DNA from 2 places in the Lysinibacillus sp. NPDC096418 genome. Region 1 is predicted to be linked to the other one. Evidence: riboswitches for the same ligand, from Rfam matches in the RefSeq annotation. Region 1 holds a riboswitch; the other holds the start of a gene.
What was found. A riboswitch is a leader RNA that binds a small molecule or an ion and turns the genes downstream of it on or off. The one in region 1 is predicted to bind S-adenosylmethionine.
Positions count from the first base shown of each region.

Region 1 (8,251 bases):
TTTGTCATCTCGTTCTGCCTCAAGTTTGGCCTTTAACTCATCTGCTTTATTTGCAATTGCTTCTTGAATTTGCGCCTCGTATTGCTGTCTAATATTTTCAACTTGGTTACCGAAAGAGCCATAACGATTGCGATGTTCCTCTATTTCTTCTTGTGACACCGTCAATTTCTTTTTCAGCTCATCCGCTTTTGGAACATTCAATACATAAGGCCCTAATTCCTCTTCAAATTGCTCCAAATTAAATCCGAAATCGTCAGTATCAAAATATGATTTCCCAATATATTTATAGCCAATATTTGCAAATAAAAACACGCCAAAGATAAACCAAATTAAACAAATGAGTGCAAGGAGTGATTTCCATTTCTTCATTAGCATTTACTCCCTTCTTCTAAAAAATTTTCTCAAGTAATTTCAGCATTTCTGGTGAGCGTGCATTTACCACTTGGTACGCATACACACCAAAATAAATTAGCCCGATTACACCTGCTACAAAACCAGCTACGGTTATATACTGTTCGATTTTATTTCTCCATTTTATAGCCAACGCCCCACACCACCTTTAAATAGCGTGGATTTTTCGGATCCGCTTCGATTTTTTCACGTATTTTACGAATATGGACAGCCACAATATTTTCCGCATTGTACGCTTCCTCATTCCACACACGCTCGTAAATTTCCCGAATCGAAAAGACACGCCCTGCATTTTTCATTAGTAATTCTGTAATTTTGTATTCAATAGGTGTTAATCGAACAGGCTCACCCTCAAGAATCACTTCTTTGGCATCTTCATCTAGCACAAGACCGTCAATTTCCACCTTTGCAGCTCCGTCATTATATGTCCCAAGTTGTACATAACGACGAAGTTGCGATTTCACGCGCGCCAAAAGCTCTAATGGATGGAATGGCTTTGTAACATAATCATCTGCGCCTACAGATAACCCGTGAATTTTATCGCCGTCTTCTGCCTTTGCACTAAGCATAATAATTGGAATATTACGCTCTTCACGAATTTTAAACGTTGCTGTAATGCCATCCATATTCGGCATCATAATATCTAAAATAATTAAATGTACTTCATTATTAGCTAGCTTTTCGAGTGCCTCAGCACCATCCGCAGCCTTAATCACATTATAGCCTTCATTTTTTAAGTAAATTTCTATACCATCACGAATATCCTGATCATCATCTGTTACTAGAACTGTTAACTTCGTCATGATATACACCTCGCTCTCAAGTAATATTGTACCTTCCAATTCTTAATATCCAGTTATCATAAAAATGAAGAATTTCTTAAGAAAAAAAGAGGTCGCTACAAAAATCTTGAGCTCCCCCTTTTCTAGTATATCATTTTGTATTTTTGCTTCCGAGCGTCAATACCAAAATACCTCCGAGCAGCATCACTACACCGCCCCAAGAGGTTACACTTAAAAATTCCCCTACAAAAAAGACACCAAGTATTGCCGCTGTTAAAGGTTCTGCTAACGATAATGTAACTGCCGAAGATGAACTTATTTTTTGCAAACCACTTAAAAACAATAAATAGGCGACACTTGTACACATAACCCCCATGAAAAGCATGGCCCATAAATTATGTGACTGCGTTAGCCAGCTATAACCTTCACTAATGGAGAACGGGAATAACAATAATGCACATAGCGAAAATGTCATAGCGACTGCCGGTAATGCATCCTCACACATCATTAACTTTTTACTAACATTTGTGTAAAAAGCAAACGACACACCCGCACATAATGCCAGTATAATGCCACCTATATGTACTGATGCATCACCGGTATTCACAAATAGTAGTACACAACCAACGATTGCTAACGTAGTCGCACCTCCCCACACCTTCGTAGGGCGTACTTTCCACAACATCCACTCTAACACGCCTGAGAAAACTGGTGCGCTACCTATCGTCACTACTGTACCAATAGCAACACCCGTTAAACGGATCGATGAGAAAAACAACCCTTGGAATAACGCAATACTCGTTGCAGCCATTAATGTCCAACGCCATGACCACGTGCGTAAACGTATTTTACCTAGTGCTATTGCGACAACTAATAACAATCCTCCACCAATAGCTGAACGTACTGCAGCTACCGCTACTGGAGAAATACCATCATCTAAAAAAGTTTGTGTTGTACCAGTCATACCCCATAAGATAGCTGCCACCAACACAAAAAAATATGGGTACATACTCAAAAAACTGCACCTCAATCCTTACGATTATTAACTCTAACTATACCATTTCAATACATTCAGACAATTCTTTATTTCATAATATTTACTTTCAATAAGATAATAGGCGTTGTGGCATAAAAAAGTTATAATAAAAGCAGTAAAAAGGAGCGAACACTATGTATAAAACTTTAGAGGAAACCGCCATCGAGCTGGGGATGCCCGAGGATCAAGTGCTTCGCTATATCTATGAAGGACGGATTCGTTCTGTTTACGACGGCGAACAATTGCTTATAAACAGCAGTCAATTTAGCACTTATTTTGATCAGCTTGAGCGAATTAAAGAAGAAATCGAAATTTGGCGCAACACACCAATCCCTGAAGATATTGACGTCAAGGATGAAGACTAAGAATACGAAGCAAAAATTCCCGTGCAGCTAATTTGCCTGCACGGGAATTTTTAAATTGTTACGACAAAGCCTGCGCGTTTGCCGATAATTTCTGCGTAATCTTCGACCATAACACTTGCCGTTGGATACATACCTGCACCCGGACCAACTAGCGTTAATGTGCCAATATAATTTGTATTTAACGCTACTGCGTTGTTTACGTCATCAACTGGGTAAAGTGGATGTTCTTTATCAACTAATAGTGGGCCGACTTTTGCTACCACTTTACCATCTGCTAGCTTTTCAACCTCTGCAACATGGCGATAACGTAAGCCTTTTTCATTTGCTTCCTTCACTTGCTCCGCTGAAATACTGTCGATACCAATAACCTCAACGTCAGCCCAATCTGGTTGTTCACCAAATGCGAGTGCACTTAAAATCATTAATTTTTTGAAAGCATCTTGGCCAGATACGTCATTATACGGATCAGCCTCTGCATAGCCTAATTTTTGTGCTTCGGTTAACGCATCCGCAAATGACCAACCTTCCGCACGCATTTTCGTTAAAATATAGTTAGATGTACCATTTAAAATTCCTTGAATACGACTTACATCGTTTACAAGAAGAATATTTTTCATCGTTTTGATAACAGGAACGCCACCCGCTGTTGTTGCTTCATAACCTACAAAGACTCCATTTTTCTTTGCTAGCTCTTGCAGCTCAAGACCACGTTTAGCAAACATTACTTTGTTTGCAGTAATTACATGGCATTTATGCTCTACTGCACGTTTTAGGTAGCTGTACGCTGGTTCTTCATTGACAATCGCTTCAAATACGACTTGCATGCCTGGCTCTGCTAACACATCCTCCATGCTCGTTGTCATCAAGTGGGCTGTCCCCGGTACACGCTCACGACTAGCATCCGTTACCAAAATTTTTGCTACTTCTAGTTCAATGCCTAATTTATTCTTAAGTTCTTCTCGTTTTTCATTTAAAATATGGTAAATCCCTTGGCCTACTGTTCCAAAACCTAAGATTGCTGCCTTTATTGTTGCCATTACCGTCATTCCCTCCAACATACGCTTCGAAATTTGATCAATTCCGCCTCGGTGGAATTGCGTCCAGATTTTGAATTGTGCATCGCACAAATTCAAACAATTCAAAATTTAACTTAATGAAAATTGTAACGTAAAAAAATACATTACACAAGAAAAATCTCTCTAGAGAGGACATTTGTTTTCTCTAGATGTGCAATAGAAATCGGTTTCATTCCTTGTACTATACGTACTTTAGCACTTATATAATTTTGAATAAATATCGACGATTCATTTATTCATATAGAGTGCCCAATTATCTTTATTTCTTTCTATATAATTGTCTATTTATTTTTGGAGCAAAAAACTCGCTCTCCTATTTTAGAGAACGAGTAATAAATTCATTATATGAAAGTTTACTAGCTTGCTTTAGTTAATCGTACATAGTGATATTGAGCTAAAGCTGCTTGCACAATTTTTTCTTCAACTTGTGTAAAGTTTGGTACTGCATATGTGCGTTCTACTAATTGAAATGTACCGTATTTTAAATAGTATTCTGTTGCTGGTAATGAAATATGACTTCCACTATGTACCGCGTATGTTTCAAATACTTCCTTCACTGTATATGCTTCTTCTTTTGTATGCACAAATTCTTTAAAGGCTGTGTGTCCAAAAGCTTGTTGCCATCTCGTCTCAACTAACGAAAGTAAGTGCTGAATGGACATGTTATTTACAAATTCATTACTTTCATTTAATTCATAAATCAGATACGATGCAACGTTTTGTGCACTATAAACATTTCCCATTTCAAACACTCCTTCTTCTTCAGTTCTACAAGATCACGAGTAGTTACTGGCTATGCAACTACTCGCCTTTTTTTCTATATATTCAAAAGTGGGGGAGCACTTATGAAAACGTAATTTGTATTGTTATTCGTTTTGGTTGGTAACCTTCTAACGTTCAACTTAATCCCTAGTATACAACAAGGTTTTAAATAAATCAATAATACTTATAAAATTACTTGGTATTAATTTTAAAAAAATCTAGATTACTCATCAAATGGAATGAACTATTGATATAGCAACGTTTTACGCATTGCCGAATGAGGCATTTCGAATGAGAAAATACGTAAACGTTACAACTATCAATCTAGTTTATCTAAAAATCAAAGTACGAATTAAGCCTTTACTTGTTGAGCAGCAACAACTTGTGCAATAGCTTGTTCTAAATCTGCAATAATATCTTCAATTGCTTCTAAACCGATTGATAAGCGAATGAGCTCCTCCGATACACCAGTTTGAATTAGTTCTTCTGCCGAAAGCTGTTGGTGAGTTGTAGATGCTGGGTGAATAATTAAAGACTTCGCATCCCCTACGTTCGCCACGTGGGAGAATAATTTTACGCTGTCAATTAATAGACGACCTGCTTCTCGTCCACCTTTAATGCCAAATGTAAGCACAGAACCGAAGCCATTTTTCAAATATTTCTTCGCTAGATCATGGGTTGGGAAATCTTTCAAGCCATTGTAGTTTACGTATTCCACAGATGGGTGGTTGCGTAAATATTCAGCGACTGCTTGTGCATTTTCATTGTGTTTAGGGATACGCAAATGAAGCGTTTCTAAACCTTGTAATAAGTTGAATGCTGCATCAGCACTTAATGTTGGCCCGAAATCACGAAGTAATTGTACGCGCAATTTTGTGGCAAATGCAGCCGCCGCTGTATCAATTCCGTAACGTAGGCCGTGATATGATGCATCTGGTTCTGTAAACCTTGGGAAGCGACCTTTTGTCCAGTCAAATTTCCCCGCATCTACGACAACGCCACCTAATGTTGTTCCATGACCGCCAATCCATTTCGTTGCTGAGTGGACAACAATATCTGCACCAAATTCGATTGGAGTTGAGCCATAAGGAGAAGCGAATGTGCTATCGATAATTAATGGCAACCCATTTTCATGTGCAATATTCGCTACTGCCTCAACGTCTAATACTTTTAAGCTTGGATTTCCGTAACCTTCAGCGAATATCGCTTTTGTTTTTTCATTAATAGCTGAACGGAAGTTTTCTGGATTTGTTTCGTCTACGAATATTGTTTTAATACCGTAGTTTGGTAATGTGTTGGCTAGTAAATTATATGTGCCTCCGTATAAAGAGCTTGCTGCTACGATTTCATCACCAGTGCCTGCAAGGTTTAAGATTGAAAACGCGATAGCTGCTGCACCAGATGAAAGTGCTACTGCCGCTGTACCGCCTTCTAATAAAGCGACGCGCTTCTCGAAAACGTCTACAGTTGGGTTAGTGATACGTGTATATATATTGCCTGCTTCTTCTAAAGCGAAAAGACGTTGCGCATGAGCAGTGTCTTTAAATACGAATGCTGTTGAACGGTAAACCGGTACTGTACGAGAGCCAGTCACTGGGTCCGGCTCTTGGCCACCGTGTAGTAGTAGTGTTTCTGGTCTAAGATTTGTCATTGAATAATTCCTCCTAAATGGTTGTTTTTTTACGATGGTACCGGAGATGAGGAGGATTTTTGTGTAGAAAACAAAAACCCCCTTCAGTTAAGAAGAGGGTTGCGGTTGCAAGTTTTCCTCCCCTTATCTGCCAGATCCAATTAAAGAATCTGTAGGAATTAGCACCTTAGCAAGTTCGTCACTTGCTGGTTGCTGAAGCATCATCGGGCCTATCCCTCCGCCTCTCTTGATAAGAGTATGTGATTCAATTTCCATCGTTGTTACACAGTATAAACTTAGTATTTTTTTCTGTCAACACTAAAATTTTATATTTTCTGAACCTTCTGTCCTCTAAATCTCGTACTATAAATACATATACTACTAATAACTAAATATTTTTGAAAGGAGCTTTTTATGATTCAAGCTGTAATAATATGTATCCTTGTTGGTTACCTAATCGGCTGTATCCATGGCTCTAAAATAGCGCATCTTTTATCGGGCGTAGACTTAAAAAAAGCTGGGCATGGCAATGCTGGTGCCTCGAACGCTACGCTTACTCTTGGTTGGAAGTACGGCATTTTAGTAGCACTTATTGATATTGGTAAAGGGGTTGCAGCAATAATTGGAATACATCTATATTTCGCAGATTCATCATTATTTACAGGTGAACAAATTTGGCTACTAACCTATACGATTGCAGCTGGGGTTATTTTAGGACACAATTTCCCATACCATATGAGTTTTAACGGCGGTAAGGGAACTGCTTCAATTATCGGTATTTTACTAGCTGTCGATTGGAAAATTGGACTCTTCGCGCTTATTTTATTCGTCATATTATCCTTCGCTACAAACTATTTAATCGTAGGTGTACTTGAGTTTTATCTGGTCTTTTGTACAGCGACGTATCTATGGATTCCTGGTATTGGTCCTACCTTTATCGCAATTGGACTATTCATCATCGCGATTGTTCTGCACATTGAAAATATTAAGCGGCTCGTTCAAGGAACCGAACCAAAGGTAACGACTGCCTTTAAGAAAAATAAATAATATTCAAATAGATCTTTTGTCATTTCTGTGACCTTGAATTTTCTCGTAAAGACCCATGTTTTCTATGAATAGAGCATATCTTATATCCTTTCAAAATTAATAAAAAATTCACAAATTACTTTCTTAATAAAACATTTAACTAACCGAAGTTATAGGTAGTTATAACTATAATTGTGAATAGAAAGGATGAATCATTATGTCTAATCCCGATCAGGCAGTACCTAAAAGAAATTTAAAACCCTTATGGATTGGCTTAGCATTCACAGCACTTATTATTATTACTTTTTTACCAAACGATGGGGACTTACCTGTAGTTGGTCAACGAGCTTTAGCTATTTTAGCCTTCGCTATCATACTTTGGGTAACTGAAGCTGTATCCTATCCCGTCAGTTCTGCGATGATTATTGCAATTTCTGCCGTATCACTCGGTCTTGCGCCTTCCATGGAAGATCCTTCAGTTGAACTTGGCACAAAAGCAGCGTTAAAAATGGCACTCGGCGGTTTTAGTAACTCTGCTGTAGCACTAGTTGCAGCAGCTCTCTTTTTAGCAGCTGCTATGCAAGTCACAAATCTACATAAACGTTTGGCCTTATGGGTTTTATCGATGGTCGGTACAAAAACAAAAGCGATCGTTTTCGGTGCTATTTTAGTATCGATTGTATTAGCATTCTTTGTACCTAGCGCAACTGCTCGCGCAGGCGCAGTTGTCCCAATCCTACTGGGAATGGTTGCAGCTTTCGGTTTACCACGTGATAGTAAACTTGCTGCCCTACTCGTCATCACTTCTGTTCAGGCCGTTTCCATATGGAATATTGGTATTAAAACAGCCGCTGCACAAAATATGGTTGCATTGAACTTTATTCAAAAAGAATTCGGTATTGATATCTCATGGGGCGCATGGTTCATTTATGCAGCGCCTTTCTCAATCATTATGTCGATTGCATTATTCTTCATTATGATTACACTCATTAAGCCTGAAACGAATAATATTGAGGGTGGACGTAATGTCATTAAAAAACAATTAGCTGAACTCGGGCCACTAAAAGGACCAGAAATTCGGTTAATCGCTACATCTATTATTTTATTATTTTTCTGGGCTACAGAAGGGAAATTACATCCATTCGATACCACTACTGTAACAA
Region 1 covers NZ_JBIWEY010000017.1:656-8,906, reverse strand. The annotation lists gene ACIQZG_RS13645 (sensor histidine kinase) at 1-369, opposite strand, end outside; gene ACIQZG_RS13640 (hypothetical protein) at 389-544, opposite strand; gene ACIQZG_RS13635 (response regulator transcription factor) at 522-1,214, opposite strand; gene ACIQZG_RS13630 (DMT family transporter) at 1,345-2,202, opposite strand; gene ACIQZG_RS13625 (DNA-binding protein) at 2,364-2,594, shown strand; gene ACIQZG_RS13620 (homoserine dehydrogenase) at 2,645-3,631, opposite strand; gene ACIQZG_RS13615 (hypothetical protein) at 4,027-4,413, opposite strand; gene ACIQZG_RS13610 (O-acetylhomoserine aminocarboxypropyltransferase/cysteine synthase family protein) at 4,785-6,083, opposite strand; SAM riboswitch class I at 6,204-6,319, opposite strand; gene ACIQZG_RS13605 (glycerol-3-phosphate acyltransferase) at 6,477-7,109, shown strand; gene ACIQZG_RS13600 (DASS family sodium-coupled anion symporter) at 7,306-8,251, shown strand, end outside.

Region 2 (8,251 bases), on a different contig from region 1:
GCACCTAGTGGAACACCAATCAATATAGAGAATAACAGTGAAATGCTGACCATTTGGAAAGTTTGAAGTGCGGCTTCCCAAATAATTGCCCACCATTGATCGATAAAGTCTGTGATTAAACTCATGCGTTAGTCCCTCCTAATACTTCTGTTATGACACCGTTTGTTTGGAAGAACTGTAGGGCTTTTTGTACTTCGGACTGTTCACCGTGAATATGAGTCACGATATTACCGACAACACCATTTTTAAGTTCGATAATGTTTGCTGTTAGAATATTAGGCTTTACATTAAATTGAAGAGCCGCTTCTGTAATAAGTGGATTTCCTGTACTTTCGCCGACAAAAGTAAGACGTGTAACGGCACCTGATAAATTTAACTGCTCAATTAATGATGATTTTAATGTACGCTGTGAAATGGTATTGAGAAACTTTTGGGTCGTTTTATGGTGAGGCTTTGTAAACAAATCAATGGCCGAACCTTGTTCAACGACTTTTCCGTTTTCAAGAACTGTAACATGGTCGCAGATTTTTTGGATGACGTTCATTTCATGCGTAATCAATAAGATGGTAATGCCTAATTCAGCGTTAATTTTTAGTAGTAAATCTAAAATAGAATCAGTCGTTTCAGGATCGAGAGCACTTGTAGCTTCATCACTTAATAAAATTTCAGGTTCTTGTGATAGGGCTCGTGCAATGGCCACACGTTGTTTTTGGCCGCCTGATAACTGACTAGGATAGCTTTGTTGACGTTCTTTGAGGCCAACAATAGCTAAGTATTTTTCAACGCGCGTTTCAACTTCCTTTTTGCTATAGCCAAGCAAGCGTAAGGGAATCGCCACATTTTCATAAACCGTTGCAGTTTTCAGTAAATTGAAACCCTGAAAAATCATGCCGATTTTTTGGCGCGTTTTACGTAGCTCGCTTTCAGATAAAGTTGTTAAATCAACATTATCTATTTTGACACTTCCAGAAGTAGGGCGCTCCAATAAATTCACGCAACGAATTAGTGTACTTTTTCCAGCACCACTATAGCCAATAACGCCATGGATTTCTCCTTTTTTAACGTGCAGATTAATATCGTCAACAGCTCGAACTGTGCCACTCTTCGCTTTGAATTGTTTCGTTATATTTTGTAATTGAATCATGTAGTCACGTCCTTTTTGAAAGATAAAAAGCTACCGCTTGAAACGGTAACTTTTTTGAAATACGTTATTACCAAGTTGGTAAGATAGAGCCTTCAAATTCTTCTTCGATAAATTTTTTCACTTTGTCTGATTGGTAAGATTCAATAAGTAATTTTGCTGCTGCATCATCTTTATTAGCAGCACGCACAACTAATTGGTTTGCATAAGGTGAATCAGCAGCTTCGATTAATAGTGCATCTTCAGTTGGCTTAATGCCTGCTTCAAGTGCATAGTTAGTATTAATTGCTGCTACATCTACTTCTGTTAATTGCTTAGGAATTTGAGCAGCTTCTAATTCGATGAATTTAAGGTTTTTAGGGTTTTCATCTAAATCGTGAATTGTTGCTTTTGCACGTTTCTCTTTATTGATTTTGATGAAGCCTGCCTCTTCCAAAATATAAAGTGCACGAGTGCCGTTTGTCGGGTCATTTGGAATTCCAACAGTAGCACCTTTAGGGATATCATCGAAACTGTCGTACTTATCAGAGTAAAAGCCCATTGGACTAATATACGTAACGCCAACAGATACAAGATCTGTTCCTTTATCCTCGTTAAATTGTTTCAAATAAGGACCGTGTTGGAAGCTGTTTACATCAATTGAGCCTTCACTAAGTGATGTATTTGGAAGTACATAATCCGAGAATACTTTTAATTCGAGATCTAAGCCTTTTTCAGCAGTTATTTCCCCAACAACTTCCATGATTTGTTCGTGTGGACCAGGTGTTACACCTACGATTAATTTTTCTTCACTTAATGTTTCACTGGTTTTTCCGTCATTGCTACCGCAAGCAGCGAGAACTCCTGTTAAAATAGCTGCTGATAAAAATAAACCAAATTTTCGTTTCTTCATGTGTTATTCCTCCAATAGATATATGTATAGTTGGTATTTAGAAATTTAAAAAACCTCTCAAGATGTTTCGTCAGGAGAGGCAATAGAACAATACCTCTCTTATCTTTCAAAACAAATACTGTTTTGCTGGATTTAGCACCTTTCTGATAATCAGATGGTTGCCGAGCTTCATAGGGCCAGTCCCTCAGCTACTCTTGATAAGAGATGTTTATTAAATTTAAAATCTATTGGAATAACAATATAGTAAAAAAGTTTAGAAAGCAATAACTTTTCAGAAAATGATAAAAATTCTGCGTTTACGCAGAGAATAAGCCTAATTTCTCGATCCTTATCATTGCTTCACGTAGTCGACCTTCACTTACGAGAAGACCAACGCGCACGTAGCCCTCACCATATTCACCAAAGCCGTTTCCCGCGGCGACTGCTATATCTGCTTTATCTAATAGAAAATTTGCAAATTCTTCACTTCTAAAACCCTTTGGGACAGGTAGCCATGCAAAGAACGAGCCCTTTGATGCAGTCACTTGCCAACCTATGCGATGAGCTTCTTCTACAAGTACATTACGACGGCGTTCATATATTGCTCTTAGTTCGTCAGTGCAGTCTTGAGACGCAGTGAGTGCGACTGCTGCTGCTTGCTGTACGGCAGGGAACTGGCTACAAAATAGATGATCTTGAATGATGTTAATGGCTTCGATAATTTTTGCATTCCCAACTGCAAAGCCGATACGCCAACCCGCCATATTGAAGGTTTTTGATAGGGTATACATTTCGATACCAACTTCTTTGGCACCTTCAGCTTGTAAGAAGCTAACAGGTTTGACGCCATCGAAGCCGATTGCACCGTATGCAAAATCATGCGATACGACGATATTATTTTCTTTAGCGAATTTTACAGTTTCCTCAAAGAATGCAAGATTTGCTGTGCCGCCAGTCGGGTTATTTGGATAATTCATATACATAAGCTTTGCACGCTCTTTTGCTTCATCTGATATTTTGCTGTAATCCGGCAAGAAGTCGTTTTCAGCTTGAAGCGGCATTATGTGGTAATTGACGTCACCTAATACAACGCCAGATAAATAATCCGGGTAGCCTGGATCGGGAAGTAGCATATAATCACTAGGATTTAAAATAGCCATTGGTAGTTCGACAAGCCCGATTTTTGTGCCGCCGAGCACGGCCACTTCAGTATTTGGATCAATATCGACATTGTATTCACGTTTGTAAAAGTCTGCTGCTGCTTGACGTAATTCTTGTACACCTCTAAATGGGGAGTACTTGTGGTTTTGTGGATTTTCAGCAGCTTCTTGTAATGCTTTAATAATATGAGGCGGTGTTGGTTGGTCAGGGTTTCCTTGTCCGAGATTAATGACATCGCGACCTTCTGCCAGTGCTGCATTAACTTTTTGTACAAGTGCAGCAAAGAATTGTGTTGGTAGTTGTTGTAGTTTTTTAGAGAATTCCATGTACATTCACCTTTTTCAGAATATAATAATTACTAATAGATATATGTTGCAAATACTATTACTTTTTTTTCTAAATGTCTAGAGGAGGATGAAATCGTGAAAATAGGGTGTATCCAATTAAATGTAGGTTTTGGTAAGGTCGAGGAAAATTTTGTCCGAGCTGAAGAGAAAATTCGTGAAGCTGCAAGCCAAGGAGCAGAAGTTATTGTTTTACCAGAAATGTGGAACACAGGTTATGCACTAGAAAAATTACCAGAGCTAGCAGACGTTGATGGTGAACGTACAAAAGCATTTTTACAAGGCTTATCGATGGAACTAGGTGTCCATATTGTTGGAGGGTCTGTTTCGACGAAGAAGGATGACAAATTTTACAATACGATGTACACGTTCGATAAAGATGGTGAGCAAGTAGGTGAATATAGCAAGGCTCATTTATTCCGATTAATGGACGAGCATTTATTTTTAGAAGCGGGAGATAGCATGAATCGCTTCCAACTGGGCGATATCGAAGCGGCAGGTGTGATTTGCTACGACATTCGTTTCCCGGAATGGCTACGCGCCCATGCACTTGACGGCGCAAAAGTATTGTTTGTACCAGCGCAATGGCCAACACCACGTATTGATCATTGGAAGACATTATTACAAGCACGTGCCATCGAAAACCAATGTTTCGTCATAGCAGTCAATCGTATTGCCAACAAAGTAGAGAACTTCAATGGCCAATCAATGGTCATTCAGCCTTGGGGTGAAGTACTTTGGATTGGTGCTGAAGATGAAGAAGTTGCTGTGATTGACGTGGATTTTTCGATTGTTGATGAAGTACGAGGGAGAATTCCTGTTTATGATGATAGACGCCCTGGACTTTATAGCGGGGTCGTAAAAAATTAGTAAAAAAATAACCCCAGCAGAAAAAGTAAGTTTCTGCTGGGTTTTTACTATGAGGTAGGAAAACTACTAACAAAGTACACAAATTGTATTTTTGTGCTTCGATATTATCAATCATATGTATCATCCTGTTGCTTTGATGTAAACATATAACCGTTATAAGAATTATGAATAACCATCACAATACCCATTAGCATAAAGTTTGATAAAAGAGAACTACCACCATAGCTTAGAAAAGGTAATGTCACACCTGTTACAGGCAAAAGTCCGAGTGTCATACCTATATTTTGCGTGATTTGGAATGCCAGTAAACTAGAAATACCTGCGCCCATCAGTGTCATAAATGGATCTCTAGCTTGCACAGTAATCAGGACAATTCGATAAATAACAAAAAACAATAGTGCAATAACAAAGGAGCCACCAATAAAACCAACCTCTTCTGCGATAGTAGAGAAAATATAATCTGTATGCTTTTCAGGGATGTAGACCTCGTTATTTAAATAGCCTCTCCCAGTCATTTGTCCTGAACCGATTGCTATGAAACCTTGCCTAGATTGGAAAGATGAATCCATATACTCGTAGGGATGAAGCCAGCCATAAATACGTGAAACTTGGTGACCTGATAATTTCGCCAAAAATGTCTCCGTGAAAAAATCATTGAATTTTACATAAAGAATAATGAATGCACTTACGATAACCGTTGGCACTGCAGCAAATGCTATAAGTAATTTTGTTTGTATGCCCGAAAAGAAAATCATTGGTAATATCATCGCCATATAGAGCATGATCATCCCTGTATCAGGCTGGCGATATACAATAAGCATAGGTGGAATGACAATCAGTGCAATTTTAAAAAGTAGCTTAAAATCTGCTAAATAAGACGGACGCGTAAACTTCTCCTGATGTGCAACGATAACCTTACTAATAACAATTAAAAATGCAAACTTTAAAAACTCCGATGGCTGAATAGTACCGATGAACGGAATCTGATACCAAGCCTTTGCTCCATTCACCGCGCGCGCAATGCTTGCAGGCGCAAAAATCAATCCTGCAGTCACCCCGACAATTAATCCATAAAAAGGCCAACCAATCTTTTTTAATTGCTTAATATCAAGTATGGTCACACCATACATCACTAAAAAACCGAGTATGTAAAAAATGAATTGTTTTATAGTGAAGGAGCCTTCGTATTGTCCAATTGTTACACTACTCGAATGAACGAAAAGACAACTAATTCCTCCGAGTAATAACAAACTAAAAGCTAAACTTTTATCAACCTTTACTTTACCCCAAATTTCAAATACCCCCTATATTTGTAAGATGTTTTATTAATACAGAACGATAGGGTGAAGGAAAAGTTTCAAATTAGAAGCTAAAATAGCAAGAATTTTACTTGGAAAAGTACTAAATTGGTATTGAAGTATGGATAATGTTAGTTAATTAATTTTCAATGCCAATTTTAGTGAAAACTTTACAAAAACATCACACAGGCTTTATATCCCAACATTATCCTTATTGGTAAGGATGGAAGAAGGAGCCAAAAGTGATGCATTTTTTTCGTTACATTAAAGTAAAGGATAAACTACTTGTACTCATGATTGTTTGTGTACTATCGAATGTACTGTTGGGTGTGTTTAGTATAGATTATTTGCGGAAAATGTCGTGGCATGCAAGTGAAAGTTATACACAAGGGCTTGTCCCAATTGGCTGGTTGAATGAGTTAGAGGAAGCTCAGAGACAAATGGATTTTTTAGTAACGACGAGTGGTAATCATCAGGAACTAGCTACGCTACTAAAAATACAAGAGAAACCTTTACAACAGTTAGAGAGTCTGGATATCGATAAAAAGATGAGTCATCAGATGAAAAAATACAAAACGCTACTAACGCAGCAAAGGGAATTGATAAACAACTATCAACGTTTGGATGTAGATGCACTAGAGAAATTTTATGAGCAGTCGTATTTACCGTTGGGCAAGGAGACCCATACATTATTAGAAGAGACACAAAGTTATTTAGTGAAACGTGCAGAGGAACAGCAAGCAGCTTACCAAAAAGATGTGCAATTTGCTTATTGGTTGTTAGGTGGCGTATGTATAGCTGTCGTGTTGCTTGTTGTGGTCATTGGTTATGTAGCTACAAAGGCAGTAAATGTACCGACTCGTCAGTTGAAATCTTTGCTAAAGCGCGCGGAGCAAGGTGATTTTACTGCAAATGCTAGCTATGTGGCCCAAGATGAGTTGGGAGAGGTTGTTCTTTCTTATAATCAGATGGTGACAGAAGTGAAGAGGCTATTACTGACTGTGACAAGTAGTGCACAGGAAGTTGAAGGAATGACGGGAAAACTTCAAGAGTCGTCTGAACAAGCAACAACGACGACGATGAAAATGGTGAAGGATATTCAAAAAATTTCAGATTCAACGGGCATATCGACAACAAAATTAGCCTCGAACACGGCCTCTTTAGACGAAATGCTAAAAGGCGTGCAGGTCATTTTAGAAAAAGTAAAGTCAGTTGAACAGTTTGCTTATGAAGCTGCGAGAGATGCTGAAAGTGGAACAGACATTGTACAGGCGAATTTATCGCAAATGAACGTAATCAAGCGTGCGGTTGAAAAGTCAAATACAGCTATTTCAAATCTTGTCGAGCGAGCGGAGACGATCGATCAAATGGTAGAGGTTATTGAAAGAATTACGGCACAGACAAATTTACTGGCACTAAACGCATCCATAGAAGCCGCAAGAGCAGGTGAACATGGAAAGGGCTTTGCAGTTGTTGCGAATGAAGTGAGAAAATTAGCAGAGCAAACAGTACGCTCAACACAAATGATAACGTCGATTGTACAAAATATTCACGTTGATTCACAGTACGCTGTACAAATGATGGAAGGTGTATTAATAGCGACGGATAAAGGAGTAGCAGTTACGGGGCAAACAGCCATAAGCTTCGAGCATATTTTAGAAAAAGTCCATACTATAAAGCCTTATATGTTTGAAGTTTCGACAACGGTGCAACAAATTGCTAATCATACAGAGAAAATCAGCGAGGATGCGCTTATGTTGACTGCATTTTCGGATGAAAATGCAACTTCGACTAAACATGTAGCGGCATTAACAACAGAGCAACTAAAAGCACAGCAACATTTTCATAATTATATAAAAGAGGTGCGAAAAGTATCGAAAGTATTGCAAATTGCTGTGAAACGCTTTTCGATTTAATAAAAAATGTGTAACGAACAAAAATAATGAAGTTTCGAGAAAAAATGGAGAACTTTACTTTATGAAGAGTCATAAAGAGAGTTCTTTTTTTATGTGGAAAATAGATAGTTGTATTTTTAGGGAAGACATATGTGTTTTTAAGGTTATTTCCGTCACATTATTTAGGAGAGTTCATATACTAGAAGTAGCGGATTTTATGTTGAATTTTCGGAAATATTAATTTTTTGTATTGTATTTTTAAAAAGAACAAATTATAATGATAAACATCAAAGGTATTATTAAATCAATGTTTATTATATGAATAATGTACTTTCTGAAAATACAAATGTTTTTTTGGTCGGAGGTTATTGGATATGAAAAAGATTATGGTGACCGGAGCGCTTGGTCAAATTGGTTCTGAATTGGTAGAAAAACTTCGTGGTATTTATGGAGAGGACAATGTGTTAGCGACAGATATTCGCAAGCTTGAACATACAAAAGGTCCATTTGAAATTTTGGACGTCTCAGATGGCCAAAAAATGCATGATTTAGCAAAGGATTTCGGTGCAGATACAATGATGCATCTAGCTGCATTATTATCTGCTACTGCTGAAAAAAATCCATTGTTTGCTTGGAATTTAAATATGGGTGGGTTAATGAATGCATTAGAA
Region 2 covers NZ_JBIWEY010000042.1:4,952-13,202, forward strand. The annotation lists gene ACIQZG_RS21415 (methionine ABC transporter permease) at 1-125, opposite strand, end outside; gene ACIQZG_RS21420 (methionine ABC transporter ATP-binding protein) at 122-1,144, opposite strand; gene ACIQZG_RS21425 (MetQ/NlpA family ABC transporter substrate-binding protein) at 1,212-2,033, opposite strand; SAM riboswitch class I at 2,130-2,237, opposite strand; gene ACIQZG_RS21430 (pyridoxal phosphate-dependent aminotransferase) at 2,330-3,499, opposite strand; gene ACIQZG_RS21435 (carbon-nitrogen family hydrolase) at 3,596-4,387, shown strand; gene ACIQZG_RS21440 (FtsW/RodA/SpoVE family cell cycle protein) at 4,495-5,637, opposite strand; gene ACIQZG_RS21445 (methyl-accepting chemotaxis protein) at 5,931-7,601, shown strand; gene ACIQZG_RS21450 (L-threonine 3-dehydrogenase) at 7,955-8,251, shown strand, end outside.
Region 2: another riboswitch for S-adenosylmethionine. It lies ahead of ACIQZG_RS21425 (MetQ/NlpA family ABC transporter substrate-binding protein); the one in region 1 lies ahead of ACIQZG_RS13610 (O-acetylhomoserine aminocarboxypropyltransferase/cysteine synthase family protein).